DNA from 4 places in the Shewanella sp. 4t3-1-2LB genome. Region 1 is predicted to be linked to each of the others. Evidence: predicted binding sites of a transcription regulator. Region 1 holds the regulator's gene; each other region holds the start of a gene.

Region 1 (3,846 bases):
AGCAGAAGCTTTTTTTTCACCTTGGATCAGAAAGATATTAGCGTCAAACTCATTGGCGAGTATGGCCAGTTTTGTCGCCGCTCTGGCATGTAATCCCAGCTTATTGAGAATGGTGATTTCTCGCTCAATTCTTGCCATGTTCGAGTTCCCGGTGGCGTGCCTGAACTTTATGCTTACTGTTGCTGAAACGCTTTGCAAGTTGCTCTGCTACATAAACGGAGCGGTGTTGTCCGCCGGTGCAACCAATGGCTACGGTAAGGTAACTGCGGTTATTGCGTTCCAGATGGGGTAACCATGTATCGAGCAAGTTTTCTATTTGCCAGATAAACTTATTTACTAGCGGTTGGCGGTTGAGAAACTCACGTACCGGTTCATCCAACCCAGTCAGTGGTCTGAGCTGAGGCTCCCAGTGGGGATTAGGTAAAAAACGTGCATCAAACACGAAATCGGCTTCTGCGGGCAACCCATGCTTAAATCCAAAGGATTCGAAGTTGATCACCAGTTCTTTGGTGGCACTTCCCAGTAAAATCTCCCGTACTGTGTCACTTAGTTCATAGATATTCAGCGTGGAGGTATCTATGTAATGATCCATCAGTTGTGACAGCGGGGCGAGTAGTTTACCTTCCTGCTCGATAGCATCTTTTAGCGAAATTTTACTTTTAGATAATGGATGCAGGCGCCGGGTTTCGCTATAGCGTTTTAACAGCACTTTATCAGATGCATTCAGGAAAAAGCTGATGACCTCAGTGCCTTGGGGCAGTTTTCCTAGCTGGCCCTCGAGCACTTTATCCTGGTTAGGCATATTCCGCACATCGACACTAATCGCCACCAACTCATTACTGCCACGAAGATTATCCAGCAAACTGCCAATCATGGGTAAAGGCAAATTGTCGACGCAGTAGTAGCCCATGTCTTCCAGTACTCGCAATGCTACAGATTTTCCTGAGCCGGAGCGGCCGGAGACGATGGCCAGTTTCATCCGGTGATCACCTGATACAATTCTTCTTTGGTGGTCGCCTTGCGCAACTGCTTAAGTATCTGCTTGTCACTGAGTTTTTCAGCCATTGCCGATAAGGTGCTCAGGTGCTGCTGGCATTGATCTGCGGGCACCACTAGGGCAAACAGGATATCGACCGGTTGGTTGTCAATGGCATCGAAAGCAATCGGCTCGTTACATTTCACCAGCACTGCAATCGGGGTAGTTATGTCCGGCATACGACCATGAGGAATGGCTATGCCATTGCCTATGCCCGTGCTTCCCATTTTTTCTCTGGCCAACAGGCTTTCAAAAATGGCTTGGGACGACAGATTGGGATACTGGGCCGCGGCGAGTTCGCTGATGAGCTCCAATACCTTTTTCTTGCTGCCGGGTGTGGCGCAGGTGGTACACTCCGGCCGCAGGACGGTACTAAGTTCCATCATGAGTATTTTGTCAGCTTTTCTTTGTATTTAATGATCTGACGATCCAATTTATCAATCAGAGCGTCAATGGCTGCGTACATGTCGGTGTGCTCTGCGGTGCCGTGCACTTCGCCACCGTTCAGATGTAGCTTGGCTTCGACTCTTTGTATAGCTTTTTCTACATTGAGTACGACATGCACATTATTGATCTGTTCGAAATGACGTTCAAGTTTTGCAAATTTACTCTCCACGTAGCTACGCAACGAGTCGGTGATCTCAATATGATGGCCTGCCAGGTTGATTTGCATAGGGGTGTCCTCCATAGGGGTACTGTGGAATTACAAACTCTTACGCTGATTTGAGGGCGGGATCAGCATGGCTTCACGATACTTTGCAATGGTCCGTCTTGCCACGTTAATTCCCTGTTCCGCCAGCAACTGTGCCATTTTGCTGTCACTGAGCGGCTTTTTCTGATTCTCTGCTGCGACCAGTTTCTTGATAAAGGCTCGTATGGCGGTTGACGAACACTCGCCGCCATCATCGGTGCCAACATGGCTGGAAAAGAAATATTTCAGTTCAAAAATACCGCGAGGAGTATGCATGTATTTTTGCGTCGTCACTCGTGAAATCGTCGATTCATGCATATCGACCGCTTCGGCGATATCGTTGAGTACCATTGGTTTCATGGCTTCTTCACCATATTCAAAGAAGCCTTGTTGAAACTGGACGATACAATTAGCAACTTTCAGCAAGGTTTCATTGCGGCTTTCCAAACTCTTGATAAACCATTTGGCTTCCTGCAAATGTCCGCGGATAAACTGGCTGTCTGACTGGCTGCGAACACTGCGCGCCATGGCGGCATATTGCTGATTAATACTCAGTTTGGGCATACAATCTGGGTTGAGTTCGACAATCCAGCGGCCATTCTTTTTCCAGACGCTGACATCCGGGATCACATATTCCTCGTCCTGTGGCTGTACCAACAGGCCGGGCCGAGGGTTGAGTGTCTGGATCAACACGATGGCATCTCGTAGATCTTCTTCTCTGAGGCGTGTTTTACGCATCAAGGTGCGATAATCTTTCGCGGCGATCAGATCGAGGTGTTGCTCCAGCAACATGATGGCATTTTCTAAATGCGGTGTGTCTTCACTGAACTGTGACAGCTGGATCAGCAAACATTCCCGTAAATCTCGAGCAGCAACCCCCACAGGGTCAAAGTGCTGAATGCGTTTCAGTACGGCTTCTACTTCGTCCAATTCAATCTCAGGATTGCCCATGGCTTCCAGAATTTCTTCTGTGCTTTGAGTCAGATAACCCTGATCATCAATGGCCTCAATAATGGCGGTGGCAATGGCTGAGTCGGTTTCGGAAAACGGTGTCAGGTTTTTCTGCCATTCCAAATGTTCACGTAATCCTTCGGAGGTTTCTCCCTGAAATGGCGTGTCATCATCGCGGATAGGACCCGCAGGGGCAGCAGGTGCTGCGGTAAAGACTTCATCCCAAGTGGTGTCCATTGGCAGTTCTTCTGGCAGGGATTGGCTGGTTAACGCATCGGAAGTCTCAATAGTTGAACTGTCTTCCGTTTGAACGTCGATGGTTGGCGTGTCGAGATCATTATCCACATCATTGTCGTCATCGGCTAATTGACTATCTTCATTGACTTCCAATAGTGGATTGGCTTCCAGCGCCTGCTGAATTTCCTGTTGTAACTCCAGCGACGACAACTGCAGCAAACGGATTGCCTGCTGCAGTTGTGGTGTCATAGTCAGCTGTTGACCCAGCTTTAACTGGAGTGACGTTTTCATGTTACCGCTTACTCCTACATCCTATCGTGTAATAAAAAATCCAGTAATTACAGTCTTTAACAATTAGAATTGCCTACCCAAAGGTGGTTACTATAGCTTGAATTGCTCTCCTAAGTACACTGCACGTACTTGTTGATTATCGAGGATTTCAGCAGGGGAGCCTTCTGCGATCAACTGACCGTGACTAACGATGTAGGCGCGCTCACACACATCAAGTGTTTCACGCACATTATGGTCGGTAATCAGCACTCCCAGTCCGCGGGAACGCAGCTGTTCAATAATTTTTTTGATATCGATGACCGATATGGGATCCACGCCCGCAAAGGGTTCGTCCAGCAAAATAAATTTTGGATCCGCCGCGAGGGCTCTGGCTATTTCAACTCGGCGTCTTTCACCGCCCGATAGTGACATCCCAAAACTGTCGCGAATATGAGTGATATGGAACTCTTCGAGCAACTGTTCCAACTGCTCTTCACGGCCATCACGATCCAGACCCTTGCGGATCTGTAGTACTGCCATGATGTTATCTCGCACCGTGAGTTTACGGAAAATACTGGCTTCTTGCGGCAAATAACCGATGCCTTTGCGGGCACGCAGATGCATGGGATCCATGGTCAGCTCATCATCGTCGATGAAGATC
Region 2 (3,846 bases), on a different contig from region 1:
GAGCCTTTAAATCTAAGCTGGGCAAAGCAGTGCTAACTGTGAGCTAGGACTTTCTCATTGTGCTCGAAACGGTTTCGCATGTTGCCCAGTGCTATAGTTCTTCTTCTTTTGGTGGCACGTAGCCTTCAACCTGCACATCACCGCCTTCAAACAGGAAGTGCACCATCTGCTCTTCGAGAAATTTGCGATGTTCGGCGTTCATCATGTTGAGTTTCTTTTCATTGATCAGCATGGTTTGCTTGTGCTGCCATGCGGCCCAGGCTTCTTTGCTGATGCTGTCGAAAATGCGTTTGCCGATTTCACCCGGATAGAGTTGAAAATCCAGCCCTTCCGCTTCTTGGTTGAGATAGACGCAATGAACTGTGCGTGCCATAAGATGGTTACTCCTCAATTGCACTAGGTTTTAAGCCGGCCAGAACCCGCTCGGTGGCGGCGGCCAGTCCGACCCGTGATGGTTGGCTTAAGTTATACCAGAGACTGGGGGCGGCTTCCATGACGGCCGCCTGTGATGTTGCCGATTGCTGTAATTTTGCGGCAATCGCGTCGGCATCGTGATGCAATGTCAGTAGCAGTGGTTGTGCATCCAGATGGAAGTGACTAAAGGTATGGCGAAACCCCGGTAATGCTTCGAGTTCAGCGACTGAGCAGCCCAGTGTGGTAACAGTTTGCTGCAAGGCGGCTTTAGTGTTGTATTGCGGAAAACACCAGAGCCCGCCCCAAATGCCCGCTGGCGGACGTTTCTGCAATAAGATGTTGTCCCGATCTCGAATAACCAGCAGCCAAGCATCTTTGGCCGGAATGGTTTTCTTGGGCTTCTTGCCGGGATAATCCTGTTGTTTGCCCATCTGTTGCGCCTGACAGTCCAGTGCTACCGGACATTGCGCACACGCTGGCCGTGAGCGGGTGCAGATGCCAGCGCCCATATCCATCATCGCCTGATTATATTGGGCAATATCGGTTGTTGGAGACAGCTCGGTTGCCAGTTGCCACAGCGCTTGCTCGACCTTAGGTTGCCCCGGCCAGCCATCAATGGCGGCATGACGGGCCAAAACCCGTTTAACGTTACCGTCCAAAATCGGGTGATGCTGACCCAGTGATAGTGACAGTATGGCGCCAGCCGTGGAGCGGCCAATACCGGGCAGCGCCATCACTGCGTCAAATTGTTCAGGAAATACTCCGCCGTGATTATCACGGATCAACTGTGCCGCTTTATGTAGGTTACGGGCGCGGGCGTAGTAGCCTAGCCCGGTCCACAGGTGCAGCACTTCATCAATATCCGCATTGGCTAAGGCCACTACATCTGGGAAGCGCTGCATAAAACGGTTGAAATAGGGGATGACGGTTGCCACCTGCGTTTGTTGCAACATGATTTCTGAAACCCATACTTTATAAGGGGTTTTATTGAGTTGCCAGGGCAGGGTTTTACGGCCGTGTTGACCGTACCAACTGATAATGCGTTGCGAAAATGACGTCGTTTTCATGGGCCGCAGTGTAGCTTTAGCCGGATCGCCACACAAGGGGTATTACCAGGGCTGATAGCGAACTCATTGCTTATTGATATACTTTTCTACAAGCGGGGCTTGCACTCATTGGTGAACTTTGCATAATGCCCTTCTTTTATGAAGTCTGGCTGGGTCAGGGGTATTCATGAGCGAAGTCACCACTGCTGAATATAATGAAGAAGGCAAGTATCTGCGCAAAGTTAAAAGTTTTGTTTTGCGAGAAGGACGCCTGACCAAAGGCCAGGAACAGGCTATTGAGCAACATTGGGCTAGCATGGGGTTGGAATACTCCGCCGAAGCGATGGACTTGCAGCAGGTATTTGGTCGTAATGCCGATGTGGTGCTGGAGATTGGTTTCGGTATGGGCGCATCACTGGTGGCAATGGCGCAAGCGGCACCTGAGAAAGATTTCATCGGTATCGAAGTGCATAAACCGGGTGTTGGTGCCTGTCTGGCAGCTGCCGCTGAGGCGGGTGTGACTAATCTGCGGGTGTTTCATCACGATGCGGTAGAAGTGTTGCAGCACACTATTCCAGAATCTTCGTTGGCACGGGTGCAGTTGTTTTTCCCTGACCCTTGGCATAAAAAACGTCACCATAAACGGCGTATTGTGCAGCCGGAATTTGTGCAGTTGCTGCGTTCCCGCTTGCGCATTGGTGGTGTGTTCCACATGGCAACCGATTGGGAAAACTATAGCGAACACATGCTGGAGGTGATGAATCAGGCTCAAGGCTATAAAAATCAGTCAGTTGATGGTACTGTGGTGGCTCGGCCTGACTATCGGCCACTGACCAAATTTGAAGCCCGCGGCCAACGTCTTGGGCATGGTGTTTGGGATTTGATGTTCGAACGTACTGAATAACGAAAGTAACAGAGGGGTTGCCATGGCCATTCGTAGTCGCCGTTTGCGTAAGAAGTTGCGGGTTGATGAGTTTCAGGAGCTGGGTTTTGACGTCAGTTGGCGCTTTGCTGATAGTCTGAGCGAAGAAGAGATTGATGATTTTGTGGAGCGCTTCATCAGTGAAGTGATTGAGCCGCGTGAACTCGGTTTCCACGGTGGCGGCCATAGATTATGGGATGGCGTAGTCGCTACTCAGCGTCTTGGCAAATGTACTGATGATGATCGTAAAGCCGTAGAAAGTTTTCTGAAAAGCCTCAATGCCGAAGAGATAGAGATCAGCGAACTCTACGATATCTGGTGGGGCTAACAACCTCCGTTTTATTAGAAGCAGTGCTGCGGCGCTGCTTTTTTTATGCCTGTTCCAACCTTCTTTGCCTCTCGGATTGTCATATTCACCAAAAGCTGGTGTGTTTTACTATCTAACGGCCACTTCATAATGTCTAATAAAAATTAAACCAATAAAATCAATTAATTAAATTTTGGCATGAGCTGTGCTTTATCTAGGACAGTTTGATGAATAATTTGAAAAGGATAAATCGAATGAAAACTCTGTTGCTGGGCATGACTCTGGGATGTGCACTACTGGCTCCCGCTTCTTCGGCTTGGGCTTTGGGATTGGGCGGAGATAACGATGCTTGCGATGTGTCGCTTAATTATGACGTGACGCTGACGCCGAAAAAACTGGTGATAGGCGATCAGGGCCAAGAGCGCTATCGCGTAGAAATGGATCGCCTATATGTAGATGGCAAAGAAGTAACGCTAGATGCAAAGCAGAAAAAACTGCTGACAGAATACCAGCAGGGCATGGCTAAGCAGTTGCCCGAAGTGGTTGCTTTGGTCGATGAAGCAATGGATATGGCTAATGCTGCCGTGAGCACTGCATTGACGCCGCTGCTGGGCGATGAAACCGGCACCAAACTGAACGACATGATGACACAACTACACGAACGGGTCGGCAAAGTGGTGTATCACAAAGGTGACACCTATTTTATCGGTGCCACCGACGACACTATTGATAAAGCCTTTGATGAAGAGTTTTCCCGCCAGATGGAAGACCTGGTGATGCAGTCGATGGGCTCCATCATGATCAACATTGGCAAAAGCATGATGAACGGCGAAGGTGACTTCAGCGAACGTATGGATGCCTTTGGTAAACGCATGGATAAGTTGGGCGAAGAGATCGATCAGCAAATGGATGAACGTTCTAAAGCGCTCGATAAACGTGCCGACGCGTTATGTGATGATTTTCAGCAGCTAATGGCCGTAGAAGACCAACTGCGACAGAGTGTTCCGGCATTGTCTGCTTACCCACTGGTGTCCGGTCGCCCATAACCCAATAAACGTCTCCTTGGACGTAGACTTGCCCCGCATCCTCCTTCCTGTTGCGGGGATTTTTTTATGTTTCTTTTTTGCGAATACAGAACAATGGCGTTAGAGTAGCGA
Region 3 (3,846 bases), on a different contig from region 1:
ATGTCGCGGCTTGCCGTGGCCATCTTGGCATTATCCAGTCGCCATTGCTGGGCCTGAACCAGTATCTTAAAATGGGCGAGTTACAGCAGATTTTGCCAGATATTATGGTGCCAAGTATGCCGGTGTACTTGTTGTATCCGCATCGCCGTCACTTATCACAGCGGCTGCGATTACTGAGTGACTGGTTAACGCAACTGCTCGCTACCGGAGAAGGCATAGTGTTAAGCCGCTGAATATAGGCAGGGTGGCAAAATAAGTGCCCCGGGATAAACCCGGGGCTTTATTTTTATACTCCGATGGCTTGACTCATCGGGTTGATTGCAGGGCAATTCTTACAGGCTGTAATACAGCTCAAATTCTACTGGGTGAGTTGTACGGTTAACTTTCTCTGATTCTGCAGTCTTCAGTGCGATGTAAGAATCGATGAAGTCATCAGAGAATACCCCGCCTTTGGTGAGGAAGTCACGGTCAGCATCCAGTGCCGCCAGTGCAATGTCCAAGGACTCAGAGACGGTTGGGATAGCCAGTGCTTCTTCAGCTGGCAGATCATACAGGTCCTTGTCCATGGCATCGCCAGGGTGGATCTTGTTCTGGATACCATCCAGGCCCGCCATCATCAGTGCCGCGAAAGCCAAATATGGGTTAGCGGCTGGATCTGGGAAGCGAGTCTCGATACGACGTGCTTTTGGTGATGGTACTACTGGAATACGGATAGAAGCACTACGATTACGGGCAGAGTAAGCCAGCATTACCGGGGCTTCAAAGTGTGGTACCAGACGCTTGTATGAGTTAGTACTTGGGTTGGTGAAGGCGTTCAGTGCCCGAGCGTGCTTGATGATACCGCCGATATAGTACAGACAGGTTTCAGACAAGCCAGCATATTTGTCACCGGCGAACAGGTTAACACCATCCTTAGACAAAGATTGATGTACATGCATACCGCTGCCGTTATCGCCCATGATGGGTTTTGGCATAAAAGTGGCGGTTTTGCCGTAGGCATGGGCCATGTTGTGTACAACATATTTCAGCGTCAGGATTTCGTCCGCTTTGGCGGTCAGCGTGTTAAAGCGAGTTGCAATTTCATTCTGACCAGCTGTTGCCACTTCATGATGGTGCGCTTCAACTTTCAGACCCATCTCTTCCAGTACCAGACAGGTCGCACTGCGCCAGTCTTGTGATGAATCGACTGGAGGTACAGGGAAATAACCACCTTTCACCATTGGGCGGTGACCAGTGTTACCTTCTTCATATTCGTTAGCAGAGCTCCAAGCCGCTTCTTTGGCGCCGATTTTGTAGAAGTTGCCGGACATATCTGAACCGAAACGCACATCGTCAAACACGAAGAATTCTGGTTCTGGGCCAATCAGTACTGTGTCAGCAATACCGGTAGACTTCAGATATTCTTCCGCTTTCTTGGCAATAGAACGTGGGTCACGGTTGTAACCCTGCATGGTGGCAGGTTCGAGTACGTCACAACGGATAATGGCAGTGGTTTCTTCGGTGAACGGGTCCAACACAAAAGTAGACGCATCTGGCATCAGCACCATGTCAGATTCATTGATACCTTTCCAGCCTGCAATAGAAGAACCGTCAAACATTTTGCCGTCTTCGAAGAAATCAGCATCTACTTGATGAGAAGGTACTGATACGTGCTGTTCTTTACCCTTGGTATCAACAAAACGCAAATCGACAAACTTTACTTCCAACTCTTCAAGCTGTTTTAAAACAGATTTAACTGATGACATTCTCAAGCCTCCGGGTAGGGTATGGTTTATGCCCTTTGTCAACTTTTGTATAAGCTCTGCGCTGGGCGCCGCCTGTAATTAGGGCTTCTATAAGCCAGAGCTGTGCCAGATCTTTAACACGCTGAAATCAAAGGGTATGTTCGAATATGGCGCAAATAAAACAGTTAAGTATGCACATTTATGGTGCAATGTTGCCATTTTTTGGTGCGGGCCACGTTCTGACACATTAATGACGGAGCCTTGGAATTTCGCCGAAGGATGACCACTTACACTGCTACCTGCCTCGGTTAGAGTAGAGCGCTATTAAGGGTAAATCAACCGTTATTGTATTGTTGTAAAGATCTTAAATTTCTGCAGGTTTTTCCTGTAAACCAAGGGCTTTATGTGAATTAAACTTTTGAGAAATTGATAACGTCGGTGCAGCCAAAAAGGCCATATAGATTAGCGAACAACCTCAGCCAGGTGTTGCCTACACAACAAACATTTCGTCTATAGAGAAAATGTCCATCGCTATGCTAGCAGTGTGACGAATACTATCGACTTGCCCCAACTTGGTGATATATCTGCCCAGAAAAAAACGCACGAACTTTTCTGACGTTCTCGGGACACAGATGCGATAAGCAAATTGTATAAATTAATATCAATGACACATAGCTCAGTGTATAATCGCCGCCTTTCCGCAAGAATTAACGTATCCGGCGGCGAAAATTTCTGCCCGCTGGCATGCAGTCCCCGATGCAAACAAAGGCGTCACAAGTAAAATGTCGAGTGAACTCAATAAATTAAGAAACATCGCGATTATCGCGCATGTTGACCATGGCAAAACTACCCTCGTGGATAAGTTGTTGTCGCAGTCCGGCACACTTGCCTCCCGTGGTGAAGCGGTTGAGCGAGTCATGGACTCTAACGATCTTGAAAAAGAGCGTGGTATTACCATTTTGGCGAAAAACACTGCCATTCGCTGGCAGGACTATCGCATCAATATCGTAGATACCCCCGGGCACGCTGACTTCGGTGGTGAAGTGGAACGCGTATTGTCCATGGTTGACTCGGTATTGCTGCTGGTAGATGCAGTTGATGGCCCGATGCCACAGACTCGTTTTGTTACCAAGAAAGCCTTTGCTCAGGGACTGAAGCCCATTGTCGTCATTAACAAGATTGACCGTCCAGGGGCTCGTCCTGATTGGGTGATTGATCAGGTGTTTGACCTGTTTGTGAACTTAGGTGCGACCGATGAGCAACTGGATTTCCCAATTGTTTATACCTCGGCACTGAATGGGTACGCGTCACTAGATCCTGCCACTCATAGCGATGATATGACACCGCTGTTCCAGACCATTATCGACAAAGTCTCGCCACCAGATGCTGACGATGAAGGTCCGTTCCAGATGCAGATTTCACAGCTGGACTATAGCTCCTACGTTGGGGTGATTGGCGTTGGTCGTATCAAACGCGGCAGTGTCAAAACCAACCAGCAGGTGACTGTGGTTGGCGCCGATGGCAAAACTCGTAATGGCAAAGTCGGCCAGGTCTTGGGCTATCTCGGACTGGAGCGTAATGAAGTTACTGAAGCTGATGCTGGTGACATCGTCGCGATAACTGGTTTGGGTGAACTGAAAATTTCTGACACCGTTTGTGCCACTAATAATGTGGAAGCGTTACCACCTCTGAGTGTTGACGAACCCACAATGACCATGACCTTCCAAGTAAACACTTCACCGTTTGCCGGCAAAGAAGGTAAGTTTGTGACTTCTCGTAATATTCTTGAACGTCTGCAAACTGAACTGGTGCACAACGTAGCGTTGCGCGTTGAAGAAACTGATAGCCCCGATCGCTTCAAAGTGTCCGGTCGTGGTGAGTTGCATCTGTCTATCCTGATCGAAAATATGCGTCGTGAAGGTTACGAGTTAGCGGTTTCTCGTCCAGAAGTGATCCTCAAAGAGATCGATGGAGTTAAATGCGAACCCTATGAACAACTGACCGTGGATGTTGAAGAACAGCATCAAGGCACTGTTATTGAAAAACTCGGTATCCGTAAAGCGGATATGAAAGACATGCAACCAGATGGCAAAGGCCGTGTGCGCATTGATTTTATGATCCC
Region 4 (3,846 bases), on a different contig from region 1:
ACTGAAAAGCTGCATGGAGCTAGCACAGCAAATTACGTGCCTTTCCGAAAACGGAAGGGATTTTGTACTCGCAGATACACAAGGCAGGCTTATGTCAGGCATTCTTGAATCCGTCAACAAAAGAACCCAACTTGTAGGGCAGAACCGTCTTGAATTGCTGTTATTCAAACTAAATGGCCGTCAACGCTTCGGTATTAACGTCTTTAAGGTAAAAGAAGTATTACAGTGTCCGCCATTAACGTTACTGCCGAAACTGAATCCTTATGTCAAAGGTGTTGCCCATATTCGTGGCACCACTATTTCTGTGATTGATTTAAGTGCTGCTACTGGTGGTCGGCCTATTGAAGACCTGAAAAACTGTTTTATCATCATCTCCGAATATAATCGCAGTGTGCAGGGCTTTTTGGTGCAGTCGGTTGAACGTATCATCAATATGAACTGGTCAGCCATTATGCCACCGCCACAAGGGGCTGGGCGCTATTCTTACCTGACCGCCGTGACTGAGATTGACGGGGAACTGGTGGAAATTCTCGATGTTGAAAAAATTCTCGATGAGATTTCTCCTGTAAAAACTGAGATCAGTGAAGAAGTTGATAATGCGATTAGTATCGATCGCGAACAGAATTTCCATATTATGGTAGTAGATGATTCTGCTGTGGCGCGTAAACAGATTGTGCGAGCGCTATCTTCCCTGAATTTGCAGATAGAAACCGCCAAAGATGGCCGGGAAGCGCTAGATAGATTGAAGGTGATTGCATCTGAAATGGATAATGTAGCGCGAGAAATTCCCTTGATTATTTCCGATATTGAAATGCCGGAAATGGATGGTTATACCTTGACAGCCGAAATCCGCGATGACCCAAAACTTAAAAATATCAAGGTAGTGTTGCATACATCTCTCAGTGGTGTATTTAACCATGCTATGGTACAGAAAGTTGGGGCCAACGACTTTATTGCCAAATTCAATCCTGATGAATTGGCAGCGGCGGTAGACAAACATCTGACGTTGTCATGATTTACTAACAGGGTGAACAGGATAAAGATTGTTGACGGTGACTTGTGTTGCCTGCAACGCTGCTGTATAAAGCGGCGTTTGCTAGGCTTTAGCCTTTGCTATACGCCAGTATGTTTTATGAATATGGGATACCAAGGTGCCAGATAAATCTCTTGCAGAAACCGAGTACAACCAGTTCCGGCTGTTTTTGGAACAACACAGTGGCATTGTGCTGGGCGAAAATAAGCAGTATCTGGTACGCAGCCGTCTGGCCCCATTGATGGGAAAATATGGGCTGCCCTCCTTGTCTGATGTGGTGAAGCAGTCGATGCGTCCCACTGAGCGACAGTTACGTGCTGAAGTGATTGACGCGATGACAACTAATGAAACCTTGTGGTTTCGTGATCGTTATCCCTTTGAATTATTGTCAAATAATATCTTGCCTCAATTTGCCAAACTGGGGCGGCCACTGAAAATTTGGTCGGCAGCATGTTCGTCAGGGCAAGAACCCTATTCTCTGGCCATGACCATTCTCGAATATCAGCAACGTCGCCTTGGCGGATTACCTGGTGGCGCCTCAATTTTGGCGACAGATCTGTCGCCTTCGATGCTGGATCGTTGCAAGAATGCTGAATATGACAGCCTAGCGTTAGGGCGTGGATTATCTGATGAACGTAAACGTCAGTTTTTTGATACCTTGCCGGGTGGCAACATGCGGGTGAAGGATAATGTCAGACGGTTAGTAAGTTTCCGCGCTCACAATTTGCTTGAGAGTTATAGCTTGCTGGGTAAGTTTGACATTATTTTCTGCCGTAACGTGCTTATCTATTTTGCCCCGGAAGCCAAGCAAAAAATCCTGCGGCAATTTGCTGCCGCTCTTAATCCCAAAGGCATCCTGTTTCTTGGCGCTTCTGAGTCAATTGCAGGGTTGTCTGATGAATTTGATATGATCCGCTGTAACCCCGGAATTTATTATCAGCGAAAAAATTAGAATTAAACAATTGATTATTAACAAAATAAAAATGCCAGCCAATATGCTGGCATTTTTATTGCGTAGATTACCGTCACGGTTTTCCTATCTGCAAAAAGTCCAATCACAGCGTGATATCTTTGGCACATAGTTTGCTTTGTTTTGACAAACTATCCAGTGAGAGGCGGTTTTATGGCGATCAGTTTTGATAAGGCATTGGGCATTCATCAGTACACGCTCGGGATCCGTGCGCAGCGTGCTGAGGTGTTGTCCAGTAACATCGCTAACGCCGATACGCCAAATTACAAGGCTAGAGATGTCGATTTTAATGCAGCTTTGCAAAATGCAGTGGGTAAACAACAGAGCATGCAGATGGCGGCAACGGCGGAAAATCATTTTGATATGAAGTCATTGGTACAGGAAAACGTCAAATTCCGCATCCCTAATCAGCCCGACACCGGTGATGGTAATACGGTTGATATGCAGGAAGAGCAACAGGTATTTATGCAGAATGCGCTGGAGTATCAAATGTCGTTGGGGTTTCTTGACGGCAAGTTTTCCGGCATGAAAAAGGCGATCAGAGGAGACTGATAATGGGCTTGTTCAATATTTTTAATATTGCCGGTTCAGGCATGTCAGCTCAGTCGGTACGGCTGAATACTACCGCAAGTAATATTGCCAATGCTGATTCAGTTTCCAGCAGTGTGGATAAAACCTACAAAGCCAGACATCCGGTATTTGAAGCGGAGTTGGCAAAAGCGACGAACGGTCAGCAGCAACAGCAGGATGCTTATTCAGTGAAAGTGGCTGGTATTGTTGAAAGTGACAAACCGCTGGTGAAGGAATATTCCCCGGACCATCCGCTGGCGGATGCTGATGGTTACATATACAAACCCAATGTCAATGTGGTGGAAGAGATGGCAGATATGATTTCTGCTTCGCGTTCCTACCAGATGAATGTTCAGGTAGCGGATGCTACAAAGTCCATGCTGCAGCAGACGCTGCGGCTAGGCGAATAAAGGAGATAGGCCGTGAGTACTATCAATTCGGTAAACTCTTCAACAACTGATACTAGCACCACTAAAACCTCTAATAATCAGTCGTTGAGTCAGGAAGACTTCTTCGCATTGCTGAGTACCCAGTTGTCGATGCAAGACCCATCTAATCCTGTTGATAATGACCAGATGATTGCACAGATGGCTTCGTTTTCTACTGTAGATGGTATTGGCAAACTAAATGATGAGATCAGTAACCTCAACACTGTCATGACCTCCAGTCAGGCGTTACAGGCCTCTGGTCTGGTTGGCCAGAAAGTGTTGGTGCCATCAGGTACAGCTTATCTGTCGGCTGATGAACCTTCTATCAGAGGTATTATCAGTACTAGCGCTCCAATTAATGCCATTAAGGTGTCTGTACAAGATGCGACAGGACAAGTAGTCCGGACCTTTACTGTTGATGGCAGTGCGGGGGGCAACATAGATGTTGACTGGGATGGTATGGATAACAGCGGTAATGCTGTAGCGGCCGGCCAATATACCATCAAAGCTAACGGGGTCGTTGACGGTAAATCGGAAGATTTATATGTCAGTACCTATGGGCATGTCAGTAGTGTTTCGCTAAATTCCAGCTCCGGGGCCGTACTCAATGTGCGTGGTATCGGCGGGGTGGCGTTGTCGGATGTTCTGGCGGTTTCTGAAGGCTAAGTTTGGCGCCGGGATAAGCCGGACGACAGTAAAAATACAAGAGGTGGATTATGTCTTTTAATATTGCTCTTAGCGGCATCAACGCGGCGCAGAAAGATCTCAACACTACAGCAAACAACATCGCAAACGTAAACACTACAGGGTTTAAAGAGTCGCGTGCCGAGTTTGCAGATGTATAC

The links. The regulator sigma-54, encoded in region 1, starts transcription at its own class of promoters, with help from an activator protein. The targets are predictions, from matches to a motif close to GTTGGCACGNNNNTNGNNT.
Region 2: the regulator sigma-54 is predicted to act here: its motif matches at 2,882-2,900, upstream of J3L11_RS09830 (YggN family protein).
Region 3: the regulator sigma-54 is predicted to act here: its motif matches at 1,837-1,855, upstream of glnA (glutamate--ammonia ligase).
Region 4: the regulator sigma-54 is predicted to act here: its motif matches at 2,104-2,122, upstream of flgB (flagellar basal body rod protein FlgB).

Annotation. Positions count from the first base shown of each region.
Region 1 covers NZ_JAFNJD010000056.1:10,901-14,746, reverse strand. The annotation lists gene J3L11_RS17070 (HPr family phosphocarrier protein) at 1-138, opposite strand, end outside; gene rapZ (RNase adapter RapZ) at 125-979, opposite strand; gene ptsN (PTS IIA-like nitrogen regulatory protein PtsN) at 976-1,419, opposite strand; gene hpf (ribosome hibernation promoting factor) at 1,419-1,709, opposite strand; gene J3L11_RS17050 (RNA polymerase factor sigma-54) at 1,740-3,206, opposite strand; gene lptB (LPS export ABC transporter ATP-binding protein) at 3,297-3,846, opposite strand, start outside.
Region 2 covers NZ_JAFNJD010000022.1:59,684-63,529, reverse strand. The annotation lists gene J3L11_RS09850 (oxidative damage protection protein) at 92-373, opposite strand; gene mutY (A/G-specific adenine glycosylase) at 381-1,481, opposite strand; gene trmB (tRNA (guanosine(46)-N7)-methyltransferase TrmB) at 1,648-2,364, shown strand; gene J3L11_RS09835 (50S ribosome-binding protein YggL) at 2,387-2,710, shown strand; gene J3L11_RS09830 (YggN family protein) at 2,944-3,735, shown strand.
Region 3 covers NZ_JAFNJD010000043.1:30,668-34,513, forward strand. The annotation lists gene J3L11_RS14905 (LysR family transcriptional regulator) at 1-233, shown strand, start outside; gene glnA (glutamate--ammonia ligase) at 333-1,745, opposite strand; gene typA (translational GTPase TypA) at 2,507-3,846, shown strand, end outside.
Region 4 covers NZ_JAFNJD010000030.1:31,113-34,958, forward strand. The annotation lists gene J3L11_RS12070 (chemotaxis protein CheV) at 92-1,015, shown strand; gene J3L11_RS12075 (protein-glutamate O-methyltransferase CheR) at 1,152-1,985, shown strand; gene flgB (flagellar basal body rod protein FlgB) at 2,157-2,555, shown strand; gene flgC (flagellar basal body rod protein FlgC) at 2,558-2,983, shown strand; gene flgD (flagellar hook assembly protein FlgD) at 3,005-3,667, shown strand; gene flgE (flagellar hook protein FlgE) at 3,718-3,846, shown strand, end outside.